DNA from 3 places in the Pseudoalteromonas sp. S2893 genome. Region 1 is predicted to be linked to each of the others. Evidence: predicted binding sites of a transcription regulator. Region 1 holds the regulator's gene; each other region holds the start of a gene.
What was found. The regulator LexA, encoded in region 1, represses DNA repair genes until DNA is damaged. The targets are predictions, from matches to a motif close to TACTGTATNNNNATACAGTA.
Positions count from the first base shown of each region.

Region 2: a site for LexA is predicted at 1,909-1,928, ahead of CWC04_RS15280 (SulA-like leucine-rich domain-containing protein). Genes of this name have one in related genera too.
Region 3: a site for LexA is predicted at 2,725-2,744, ahead of ruvC (crossover junction endodeoxyribonuclease RuvC). Genes of this name have one in related genera too.

Region 1 covers NZ_PNCY01000013.1:29,263-33,532, reverse strand. Annotated here, with positions in the region: gene ctaD (cytochrome c oxidase subunit I) at 1-490, opposite strand, end outside; gene coxB (cytochrome c oxidase subunit II) at 490-1,626, opposite strand; gene lexA (transcriptional repressor LexA) at 2,099-2,716, opposite strand; gene CWC04_RS07865 (PaaI family thioesterase) at 2,894-3,334, shown strand; gene CWC04_RS07860 (hypothetical protein) at 3,345-3,725, opposite strand; gene CWC04_RS07855 (DUF7218 family protein) at 3,959-4,210, shown strand.
Region 2 covers NZ_PNCY01000032.1:14-4,283, reverse strand. Annotated here, with positions in the region: gene CWC04_RS15290 (NCS2 family permease) at 1-1,095, opposite strand, end outside; gene CWC04_RS15285 (tetratricopeptide repeat protein) at 1,213-1,668, shown strand; gene CWC04_RS15280 (SulA-like leucine-rich domain-containing protein) at 1,952-2,386, shown strand; gene CWC04_RS15275 (YchJ family protein) at 2,429-2,908, shown strand; gene CWC04_RS15270 (DUF6172 family protein) at 3,038-3,340, opposite strand; gene CWC04_RS15265 (VC2046/SO_2500 family protein) at 3,531-4,058, opposite strand; tRNA gene CWC04_RS15260 (tRNA-Tyr) at 4,171-4,255, shown strand.
Region 3 covers NZ_PNCY01000041.1:39,571-43,840, reverse strand. Annotated here, with positions in the region: gene ruvB (Holliday junction branch migration DNA helicase RuvB) at 516-1,523, opposite strand; gene ruvA (Holliday junction branch migration protein RuvA) at 1,531-2,148, opposite strand; gene ruvC (crossover junction endodeoxyribonuclease RuvC) at 2,151-2,675, opposite strand; gene CWC04_RS16590 (ABC transporter permease) at 2,804-4,270, opposite strand, start outside.

The DNA.
Region 1 (4,270 bases):
ACATTGCAGTGTTGTCGTTACTATACGTTGTTGAAAGCGGCGCATAGAACGTCCAGCCAAATGCGGGGCCGCCTCCAGGCATTAATAACGAGGCCAATAAAATTAAAAAAGCGAAGGGTAAAATCCAAAAGCTCCAGTTGTTCATTCTGGGCAGCGCCATATCTGGCGCACCAATCATGAGCGGTACCATCCAGTTAGCAAGCCCCGTAAAGGCTGGCATAACAGCACCAAACACCATAATTAAACCGTGTACTGTGGTCATTTGGTTAAAAAAGTGTGGGTCTACCAATTGTAATCCTGGCTGAAATAACTCAGCCCGAATAACCATGGCCATTGCACCGCCAATTAAAAACATAGTCAGCGAAAAAATTAAGTACATGCTGCCAATATCTTTATGGTTTGTTGTGTATAACCAACGTTTAAAACCTTTGGCTGGGTGATGGCCGTGGTGAGCGTCATTGGCGTTAGGTTGTTCTACTATGCTACTCATTAGTTCGCCTCCGCATCAAGTGCTGCCTGAATTTCACTAGGTTGGATGACATCACCCGTTTCATTACCCCACGCATTACGTTTATAGGTAATTACCGCTGCAAGTTGTTTAATTGAGAGCTGCTTTGCAAATGCCTGCATTGCAGTTCCTGGGCGGCCATGAATCACTACATCAATGTGATCTTTTATATCACCCAAAACAATGGGGCTGCCTTTTAACGCAGGAAATACGCCCGGTAGCCCCATACCTGTAGGTTGATGACACGCAGCGCAACTTGCCATATACACTTGCTCACCTAGTGTCATTAGCTCTTCTTTAGGAATTGTTTTATCAAGCAATGCTGCATCAGCAAGTGCGGCTTTTTGCTTAGCTTGCTTAGCATCTGCAAGCCATGCGTTAAAGTCCTCTTGCGATTTAGCTTCAACCACCACGGGCATAAAACCATGATCTTTACCGCACAGCTCTGCACACTGTCCTCGGTAAATACCTTCTTCGTTAATGTTGGTCCACGTTTCGTTGATAAACCCCGGATTGGCATCTTTTTTAACGGCAAAATCGGGTACCCACCAAGAGTGGATAACATCATCAGAGGTCATTAAAAAACGCACCTTTCGATTAATTGGCAGTACTAAAGGTTTATCAACCTCAAGTAAATAATTAGGGTTTTTATTAGCAAGGTTGGCTATTTCGTCTTGAGGGGTAGATAAAATAGAGTAAAACTCTACGTCTTCGCCCATATATTCATAATGCCACTTCCACTGTGACCCTGTAATTTTAATGGTTAAGTCAGCCTTACTGGCATCTTCCATCGCAATGAGGGTTTTAGTGGCAGGGATTGCCATGGCAATTAAAATAACAAACGGAATGGCAGTCCAAAGAATTTCTACTTTGGTACTTTCATGAAATTGGGCAGGAACTGCCCCTTTAGATTTACGGTGATGAATCAGTGCCCAAAACATTATTGCGAACACTATCACCCCAATCACACAACATATTAAAAATATGGTCATGTGTAGCTGATATACATTATTACTTATATCGGTTACGCCCTTGCGCATATTGTATTGGCTATTAGCCAGCACTTGCTGCGGGAACATAATCAACACAAGCCACAAGGTAGAGGTCAGTTTACCCATGTGACGGCTCCTTTGATGCTATTGCGAATGCAAAGCGAAGAGGCATACGGCTTAAACGCCAATTCGTTATTTTTATTTTTTAACCAATCTTATTTTTGATTGGTATCGCTAGGACAACAAAAGGTTTGTGTATATTGTGTGTTCTCATAACTAAAAAGCTGTGAGTTATTGTTAGTCCAGCACATTAATGATTAGCTAAAAAACGTACAACAAGCAAGTTTTAGTATAAAAAACAATCAAGTGATATTTTAAAATTGACTAAATGACGGCGTATTAAATTGTTATTTAACAGCCAAGATACGAGCAAAATTAAGGGATGTAACACGCTTAGGAAGATAAAAGTATGAGTGAAAAAAAGTTTACAGCCTAAATAATTTTAGGGCGCTTTGAGATGGTGGAAGGTTTGTTTTTAAAACAAAAATGCGCACTAAAAAGTGCGCATTTATAGATATTACTTAAAAATAGTTAAAAATTACATCCAATCGGCATTTCTTATTACGCCAACGGCTAACCCTTCAATATTAAAAGATTCGTTTTCAAGGTCTACTTCAATTGGCGTAAACTCTTCGTTTTCGGCGTGTAATAATACTTTTCGGCCTGCTTTTTCTAGGCGTTTTACGGTTACGTCTTCATCTACTCGTGCAACCACAACTTGGCCGTTTTCTGCAGTTTGAGTACGGTGTACGGCAAGTAAGTCGCCATCCATAATACCTATATCTTTCATACTCATACCGTTAACACGCAGTAAAAAGTCGGCGGCTGGTTTAAACATAAGTGGGTCTATTTTACAGTGACTCTCAACATGCTCTTGCGCCAAAATAGGCGAACCCGCTGCAACTCTACCTATTAATGGCAGACCCAGTTGCTCAGGCTCCTCTTCTTCAACCAATTGAATACCACGGCTTGCGCCTGGTTTCATTTTAATAACACCTTTTTTGGCAAGCGCTTTTAAGTGCTCTTCTGCGGCATTGGCACTTTTAAAACCGAGTGTTTGCGCAATTTCGGCACGTGTAGGAGGCATACCAGTGTCTTTAATAAAAACTTTTATTAGTTCGAGTATTTGAGCTTGGCGTTTAGTTAATGGTCGCATACAACTGGTTTTCCATACAGTACATTTAACTGTGAGTATATACAGTTAAATAAAAATCGCAAATTTAAATTGTGCTTTAAAATAGCTAAATACACCGCACCTGGATAAATTTTAGGTAATTACAGACGTTCAGTATTTAAAATGCTATAAATTTGCTTTCAATATAAAGGAGTAATTATGAGTATTTGGCATCAACCCATTACATTAGAGCTTTGCAAACAGTTAGATGAGGGAATAAACGGCCAAGGCACGCTAATGAAAACCATGGGCATAGAAATAACCGAAATAGGAGATGATTACCTAGTGGCTACCATGCCCGCAATTCCTGAGCATCATAATCCTATTGGTATGGTACATGGTGGCGCAAATGTGGTACTTGCCGAAACCGTAGCAAGCTACGCCGCTAACTTTGTAGTGGACTTTACAAAATTTTATTGTGTTGGACAGGAAATTAGCGCCAGCCACTTAAAGGCCTCTCGAAATGGCACTTTAACCGCCGTTACTCGTGCATTTCATATTGGTAAGCGCAGTTCTGTATGGGAAATAAAAATAACCAATAGCCGCGGCGAGCTTTGCTGCGTATCAAAAATGACCGCAGCGGTTGTCGAGCGCAAATAATTAACTATGGCTACTTTTCGATAGGGTAAATCGTTATTTCCATACCAGCGCCAATGGCAGATATACGTAGTAGTGTATCTGCATGTAGAGCTTGGTTAAAACACTTAGGTGACGTGCCCGACTCAAAGCCTATATCAAACGTTCTGCGCGAACAGCTTAGCCACTGCTTAAGCGCATTACGTGAACACGACTCTATTAATTCACATAAGTGGTTGATTGCTTTGTCTGGCGTGGTTATATCACCTGAGGCTTCAATACGCGCCAATTGACGATATTCGTCTTTGTCATAATGCAAAACCATCGCGTTTTTCTTTAAGTCTGCCACCAGGGCGCTAATATCTTGTTTAGACTCAAGCTCTAGATCTACATTTAAAAATTGAATTTCCGACATTGTCTGCTTTTTACCCTCTTATAGTTTCATCGCAAACTTTAACGCAGTTTTACTTTTATACCAAATCAACTAAGCGCTAAACATGGCTTTATTCATAGAAAATACCTGTTTAAACGCCATTGGCACCTAATTTGCCTTATAAAACGGGTTAGGCTAATTACGCTTAATTTTACCGTTTATGTATGAAAGTTATACACACACACTGTGTAATTAAACGCTTCAGGAGGACAATTATGGTAGATCATGGCCCGCAAATTAAAAATGACGATCAGTACGATGCGCTTCGAGATGAAGGCATGAGCAAAAAAAAAGCCGCGCGCATTGCTAATAGCAATACTCATAAAACTGCTGTCAAAGGCGGCAAAGCCTCAAAGTATGAGCAGCGCACTAAAAAGCAGCTGTACAATAAAGCTAAAGAGCTCGGCATTAGTGGCCGCTCTAAAATGAGCAAACAAGGGCTAATAAATGCCTTACGTGAGCATTAAACACAGCCTCACTGATTTTTTATCGCTCCTTTTTATTATTTTTATAAAGTTAGAGTAAGC
Region 2 (4,270 bases), on a different contig from region 1:
CCAGTTTACAAACTTAAGGTTTTGCAGCATTAATACCGCAACGTATAAAATAGCACCCGCTGTAGCATAAGCCGGCACCATTTGCGCAAGCGGCGCAAAAAACATCATTAGTAAAAAGCATATCCCCACAACAACAGCTGTTAAGCCAGTACGCCCACCAACCGATACACCGGCTACAGACTCAATATAAGAAGTAGTGGTAGAAGTACCTAACATTGCACCTGCAATAGTAGCTGTACTATCTGCACTTAAAGCACGCCCTAAACGTGGCATATTGCCTTTTTCATCGGCTAAGCCTGCTTTTTGAGTTACCGCAACTAACGTGCCTGATGTATCAAATAAATCAACAAACAAAAACGCAAAAATTACACTCAGCATAGAAAGCTCAAAGGCCGCTGCAAAATCAAGTTGCATGAAGGTAGGTAAAATAGACGGTGGCATTGACATTACGCCGTGGTACTCAACTAAGTCGAGGCTTAACGCAATGCCCGTTACTAACAAAATGCTAATAAGTACGCCGCTTTTTATATCACGATAAAGCAAAGCAGCAATGACAAAAAAGCTTAAAATAGCTAATAAAGGACCTGCCGATGTAATATCGCCAAGCTGTACTAATGTAGCTGGGCTTGAAACAATAATGCCTGCATTTTTAAGCGCAATTAACGCTAAAAACGCACCAATACCAGTGGCAATAGCCTGCTTTAAAACCAAAGGAATAGCATTAATTATCCACTCTCTGACCTTAAACAAACTTAATATTAAAAATATACAGCCAGACATAAATACTGCACCTAATGCAGCTTGCCAGCTATAACCCATACCCAGTACAACACCGTAAGTAAAAAATGCGTTTAAGCCCATGCCCGGCGCAAGTGCTAAAGGGTAATTAGCCCACAATCCCATAATAAAACAGCCAATAGCAGCCGCAATACAGGTAGCAACAAATGCAGCACCTTGATCCATGCCTGCTTCCGCAAGCATTGCAGGGTTTACAAATACAATGTAAACCATAGTAATGAAAGTAGTGATTCCAGCAATGCTTTCGCGTCGCACATTGGAGTTATTTTCGCGGAGTTTAAATAGAGCTTCGAGCATAATAGACTTGTGATAGTAAAAAGTGACGTGATTTTACCATAAAATTAAGTATAAACAGGACATTTTACCTTGCGATATACTAAACTATTGACGTAGAAACTATAAAAAAGAAAATATATGAATAAGACTCAGCCTAGCGGACAAGACTTAGAGCAGCAATTAAACAATATTTTAGATTTTGTAACACAGCCTACAAACCACAGCGCTGAAAACAATAGTGATGTAAGTGAGCAAACAACACTTAACAAAGCACTGTATTATTTAAAGCATAACCAGGCACCGTTGGCAGCTAAGTGGATGCGCCTTGCCGCAATGGCCGGAAATCATCGCGCCCAGTTTTATTTAGGGTTATTTTTTGTCAAAGGCCAAGGCGTACCTAAAAGCGTATTTCACGCAGCAGCATGGCTGAGTTTAGCCAGCAGCCAAGGCTATGAACCGGCAACCGCTGCTTTAGATGATTTAAGAAAATATATCGACACCAAACGTCTTAAAGACGCTCAGTGCTATGCAGCCAGTTTGTATGAGCAAATCCACCAAATTCAGTTTGCCCACTTAATCCCAAAAAATGACTAACTACTGTATAGCTAACAGCTAAGCACTGTAAAACACACTGAAATAACTGTATAGCCATCCCTTAAGTACTGTATAGCGCTGCTACACTTTATACAGTACTGCAAACACCCTCAGCTTTCACCTACACGCCTTAAATTATAACCCACTGTTTTAAAAGTGTTATTTTTATTCTTTATTTTTTAAAACAATTAATTGTATAAAAAATAACAAAAAACGCTTGCACACAACAACTGTATAAACTACTGTATACACGTACTGTATATAAACCCAGTGAGTGAGACCTATGCTACAGCCAATTACCGTAAGAACCGTTAAAAGCTACCAACAACATGATGAAAGTGAGTCGGTAAACTTAATAAAAGTAGAAGATGAAATTTCTGCTACGTTTGAAATGCTAAAAGTGTTGCACCAATACAATAGCTCTAACGCGTGGACCTTACTGATTGCGCCCGACCATGTGCCAAGTAAAGCCTTGCTAGATAGCTGCTCTATAGATACCAGTAAACTGCTTGTAATAAGACAAAAGCATTTAGTAAATTTAGAGTATGTGCTTAATTCAGCACTTCATAATGGTAACTTTGCAGCCATTATTACGTGGACCGATATAGTAAGTGAGCAGCAGCTTGTTAATTTATCGCTTAATTTAAACAAAAGAAGCGCTAAGCTATTTTGCTTTACTAAAAAAACCAGCACTACAGCAATATCACTTACTCAATAAGCTTGGTAAAATACATTTTTAATTTATGTTAATTAGTATTTTATGAGTGTAACCAGTACTAGCGCTTGCTTATGCAACAGTCAGCTTAATTATGGCGACTGTTGCCAGCCTTATCATCTTGATATAAAAACCCCAGCCACACCTGAGCAACTAATGCGTTCGCGCTTTAGTGCTTATGCATTAAAAAATGCATCTTATGTATTTAAAACTTACGCCAAAGAAAAACAAGCACAAAACCCAGTAAATGAAATTGCTGACTTTGCCAATAGCTGCCGCTTTGTAAAATTAGTTGTGCGCGATACGCAGCAAAGTGATGAGCGAGGTTATGTTGCCTTTAATGCGTATTATTTTTACCAAAACTTATATTGTGAGTTGGATGAGAAATCAGACTTTATAAAAGAGGACGGTGAATGGCGTTATTTAGAGGGTATTATTAATCCGGTCGCCGATATAAAAGTTGCCAGAAACGACCCCTGCCCATGTGCAAGCGGTAAAAAATATAAAAAGTGTCACAGTGTATAAAATAAGCTAAACACTTAACATAAAAATAGCTTTTTATTTAAGCGCTACTCTATACCACTAAACATGTTAATAACTGCCATAAACAAAAAATGGACCATCTAGGTCCATTTTCTACAATATTGCTATTGGTTATTCATCATCATCTAGATCGAACGATTCACGCTGCGCAGGTCTAGCTAAAATCTCAACATAGAATGAAGTAAGCGCCTGCTTTTCGATTTCGCTGATCTTGTTGTTAATTTCAGCTACGTGAACGACTTCGGCATCATCGGCACTTGTGCCAAACTTACAGTCAAACGCCCAGTAATCAGCTTCAACAGGTAGCGTTTTATTGCGCTCTCTTTTCAAATATTTTTTCACTTCATGCTTTGCAGCATCAACCATACGAGGGTATTTGATTTTCTCATGATTTAGCGTGAATGTTTTCTTCATTACGTTCCTAATTACCTTGATTTAATGATAATGGCACTCAAGTCATACCATTTGCAGCCATTATAGCAATTGCATTTAATTTGTGGATGCTTTTTTTAAACAAAAAAAGAATTGTTCTATTTTATTGCATAACCGATTATTAAACATAAGGTGTTTTAGGCTTTTAAAACGCACAAGTGTTAAATTATTTTTATGCGTTAGCAACAAGCAATGGCTTATGTATAGCCTCATTAGTTAAATCGTCATAAAATGCTGCGGCGTCCATTTGTGGGCTTGCAAGCGCGGTGTGCGTGTCATTTAAGCGCCTGCGTACTGATAGTTCACAATTATCGATTACTGTTAAAGGAATATGAAACTTGTCATCTCTAATCGCTAGTGGCTCAGGATTTAAGCAGTGGCTTAATTTTATTGCTTTCATGCCTGTTTGCTCGCCTTGTTGAACAATCACCGACGCGTGCTCTTGCCCTATGGTCATATCATATTTTTCGGGAGCTAATAATTGCTTTGGTCCAGCACCAAAGCGCTCCCTTAACTGTTCTTCGTCTACATAAGCACTATGCGTTTCACTTGTTGGCAAGTGAAATTGACTAAAATCCAGCGCATCGTGCGATAGCATCGCTAATAAAAGTGAAAATTCGCCTCTGCGATTTTCATGCACACTTTTATTTAGCCTGGTCTTTAGTTGACTCTCTGTGATTAACAAATCATCGATTTGCATAGTCTTTAGCCGATTATGATAACTGATAGATATTTATCGGCTTTATTTCAAATTTCTTTAGCTTTTTTCTTTACTTAAATACGCAGTTTGCTATTATCAGCGCCGTTGCATTGGAGGGGTTCCCGAGCGGCCAAAGGGATCAGACTGTAAATCTGACGGCTCAGCCTTCGCTGGTTCGAATCCAGCTCCCTCCACCACTCTTCTCATCACTA
Region 3 (4,270 bases), on a different contig from region 1:
CTATCTTTTTTTACCCGTTTTGTATCATTAAATTATCTACTTTCAGTAAAAAGCATGTTTATAACAAGGTAAAACTTATTAACACAATTAGCGCCACGCCTAATCTCTTATGTTGCTACTGTTTTAAAGCTAACTGGTTTTAATGGTACGCAGCATAGCCACGCCAGTCTTAACGTTAAGTGAATTACAAAACGATTTTAATTTATTGGTTACATTTGCAACAAAGTGGATGAAAGCTGAGTAAGTTTTAAAAAATTATACAAATTTTCTTAATTAAGTGAGCTATGTTGAGGCTGGAAAAACGTGTTGATAGCTAGGCAAAAAATTCGCTATTTAGTTGTTCTTGGCAATTGCTCCTGCATTGCTATACCTTCTACATGCAGTCGTAAATGAGAATTTTTAACGCAGGTAGCGATACGTTTGCTTCGCAAAATGATTAAGTGTTATTGCAAATTGGTATTACATTTAACAGAGGAAGTAGCCCGCTACATTTACAGTAACAGGCTAAAGAGGGGTTAATCTTGTTTTGGGAGTAAACCAAAGTGATGATACGCATTGTCTGATACAATTCGCCCGCGCGGTGTGCGCTGAATAAAGCCTTGCTGAATTAAAAAAGGCTCTATTACATCTTCAATGGTTTCTTTTTCTTCGCCTATGGCGGCGGCTAAATTATCTAGCCCTACAGGCCCACCCATAAATTTTTCGATAATGGCAAGTAAGTATTTACGGTCCATGTAATCAAACCCGCTTTTATCTACGTCAATCATATCAAGGGCTAGCTCAGCAACTGAGGCATTTACTGTACCATCTGATTTTACTTGCGTGTAATCGCGCACACGACGTAATAAGCGGTTAGCTATACGCGGTGTGCCTCGTGAGCGTTTTGCAATTTCGGTAGCGCCATCGTCGCACATTTGTAAATCTAGGTAATGTGCAGAGCGCCCCACTATATGCGATAAGTCAGCTACCGAGTAAAACTCTAAGCGCTGCACTATACCAAAACGGTCTCTAAGTGGTGAGGTAAGTGAGCCTGCGCGTGTTGTCGCGCCAATAAGCGTAAACGGCGGTAAGTCTAATTTAATAGAGCGTGCAGCGGGGCCTTCACCAATCATAATATCGAGTTGGTAATCTTCCATTGCGGGGTAAAGTATTTCTTCAACTTGTGGGCTGAGTCTGTGTATTTCATCAATAAACAGCACGTCGCCTTCTTCAAGGTTGGTAAGCAATGCAGCAAGGTCGCCGGCTTTTTCAAGTACTGGGCCTGAAGTGGTTTTAATACTTACATTAAGCTCATTGGCAACAATATTAGCAAGCGTGGTTTTACCTAAGCCCGGCGGGCCAAATATTAATAGATGATCGAGCGCTTCACCGCGGCTGCGCGCTGCCTCTATAAATATTTCCATTTGCTGCTTAACATGCGGCTGACCTTTGTAGTCGGCTAAAAGCTTGGGCCTTATTGCGCGGTCTATGGTGTCTTCGTTGGTTTTTTCGCTCGCGTCAATTAAACGATCAGCTTCAATCATGGGTTACTCACAACATTGATTTTAAAGATTCTTTAATAAGAACCTCAGTAGACATATCGGGTTTACTTACCGATTTTACTGCTTTTTGCGCCTGTGGCAATTTATAACCAAGCGCAACAAGTGCCGATACGGCATCGTCTGCAGCATTATTGGCAATTGTTGCATCGCTAGGAGGCTCTATAACGGCATTATCGCTAAATGGCGTAAATAAATCGTTACCCCAATCTTTTAAGCGGTCTTTCATTTCAAGCACTAAACGCTCAGCAGTTTTTTTACCCACACCCGGTAATTTAACCAATGTTGTGGCATCTTCGTTGTTTACGCAACTAACAAATTGTTGCGCCGACATGCCCGACAAAATAGCTAAGCCTAGTTTAGGGCCCACACCATTTGCTTTTAATAGTTCTCTAAAAAGCGCGCGCTCGGTTTTATTATTAAAGCCAAATAATAGTTGTGCGTCTTCGCGTACTACAAAGTGCGTGTACACTATGGCGTTTTCACCAATATTAGGTAAGTCGTAAAAACAGGTCATGGGCATTTGTACTTCGTAGCCTACGCCGCTTACTTCTAATAAAATTTCAGGCGGCTGCTTTTCAACTAAAATGCCATTTAAACGGCCAATCATATTTATTTCCTTAAACGTCCTCTAACGGTTTTGCTTGCGCTACCCGCTAGTTTTATTAAATTTTGTTCTGAGTGCGCATGGCAAATTGCAATGGCAAGCGCATCGGCCGCATCGGCTTGCGGTGTGCCAGGTAATTTTAAAATATTTTTGACCATGTGTTGCACTTGCGACTTATCGGCGCCGCCATTACCTACCACAGCTTGTTTAATTTGCCGTGCTGAGTATTCAAATACGGGTAAGTCGGCCATAGAGGCTCCCACTATCGCGGCTCCTCGGGCTTGACCAAGTTTTAGCGCGGCATCCGGGTTATGCGCCATAAATACTTTTTCTATGGCAAAGGTTTCGGGGGAGAACTGCTCTATTATTTGCGTGATCCCTTGGTAGATCATTTTTAATCGTATGGGGAACTCATGCTCGGCTAATTTAATACAACCGCTTCCTAAATAGGTAAATTTAGCACCTTGATGCGCAACCACACCATAACCGGTTAAACGTGAACCTGGGTCTATCCCTAAAATAATGGCCAAACAGCACACTCATTATTGTTATTTTTCAATAACGGTAATAATGCCAGAGCACTGTATAAATTACCAGTGGCGAGTAAAAACAAAAACGCCCGCAACTTAGTGCGGGCGTTTAGCGTTAAAAGTATAGCTTAGGCTAAAGCACGTACTAAGCCTTGGGTATTTTGTTTAAGTTTACGGGCAATCATAAAGTAGCCAAGCGCGGCTACAAACACCCCGCCCGACACTGGCCCTATTAGCCAAATTGCCGGGTGCAACTTACCGGCTAAGTCAAACATTTGCTGCTGAACAATCAATAAGGCTATATCACTAAATAATGCGGCTACAAACCCAGCTAAGCCACCTAATAGCAAAAATTCATAAAGCGTCGCATTTTTTATTAACCGCCCTTTGGCGCCTAACGTTCGCAGTATTACTATTTCTTGCATTCGCTCGCCAAGGCTCGCTTGCACCTGAGATATAAGCACTAATGCGCCACACAAAACAACAATAGCAAGCACAAAGCCAATAGCTAACGACACCTGCTCAATGGTTGATTGTATTTGCTTAACAAAGTTATCTACATCAATGGCGGTAATGGTTGGATAGCTGCGCAGTAACTGGCTAAACGCTTTCTTTTGCTCTGGCTCTATACGCACAGATGAAATATACGTAGCCGGAAAATCTTTTAGCACATCAGGGCTTAAAATAATAAAAAAGTTAGGTTTTAGCGTAGCCCAATTTACTTTACGCACACTGGTAATTTTAGCGTCAAATGATTGCGCACCAATTAAAAATGTTAAGGTGTCGCCTATTTCTACGTCTAGGCGCTCCAACATAGACTCCTCAACCGATGCCTCACCCACTGCGCCTTCGCCAAACCACTGCCCTTGCACAATTTCGTTTTGGGCTGGTACATTATCAAGCCAGGTTAAGTTAAGCTCACGGCCGATGCCTGAACGCGCTTCTTCATCTTTTTTCTCGTTATCTTGCAACGACACTTTACGCGCCACAAGCTCGCCATTTACCGCATTTACTCGCCCACGAATGGTTGGATAAAAATCCGAAACTAAAATATCGTTCTCTGCTAGGTAATTATTTACAGGCTCTAGTTCGTTTTGCGTAATATTAACTAAAAATGCATTAGGTGCATCGGCGGGTAATTGAGACTGCCAATCTGAGATCATGTCGTTTTTAAGCACAATCAAAAACAATAGCAATTTTATCGCCAACGAAAAGCTAATAAGCTGCACCGCATTTACGTTGGCACGTTTTTGTATAGAAGCAATAGCTAACGACCAACTATTGCCTGGTTTTAAACCTAATTTACGGCCACCGCCAAATATTAATTTTGAAATAACAAACAAAACCGCAATCAAAGCAAGCGTGGAGACAAATAAAATAAGCGTTATTTTAATGTTGTTACTAAATAACCACATTAATAAAAACACCGTAAGCGCGCTTAAACCTAAGTGCACACGGCTTACCGCTAGTCTGTCCCCTAAATTACGGCGCAATACTCTAAGCGGTGGAATATCAAATAAATCAAGCAGTGGCTTAATAGAGAACATAACTGCACATATAACACCTGTGCTAATGGCCACCAGCCAAGGTTTAAA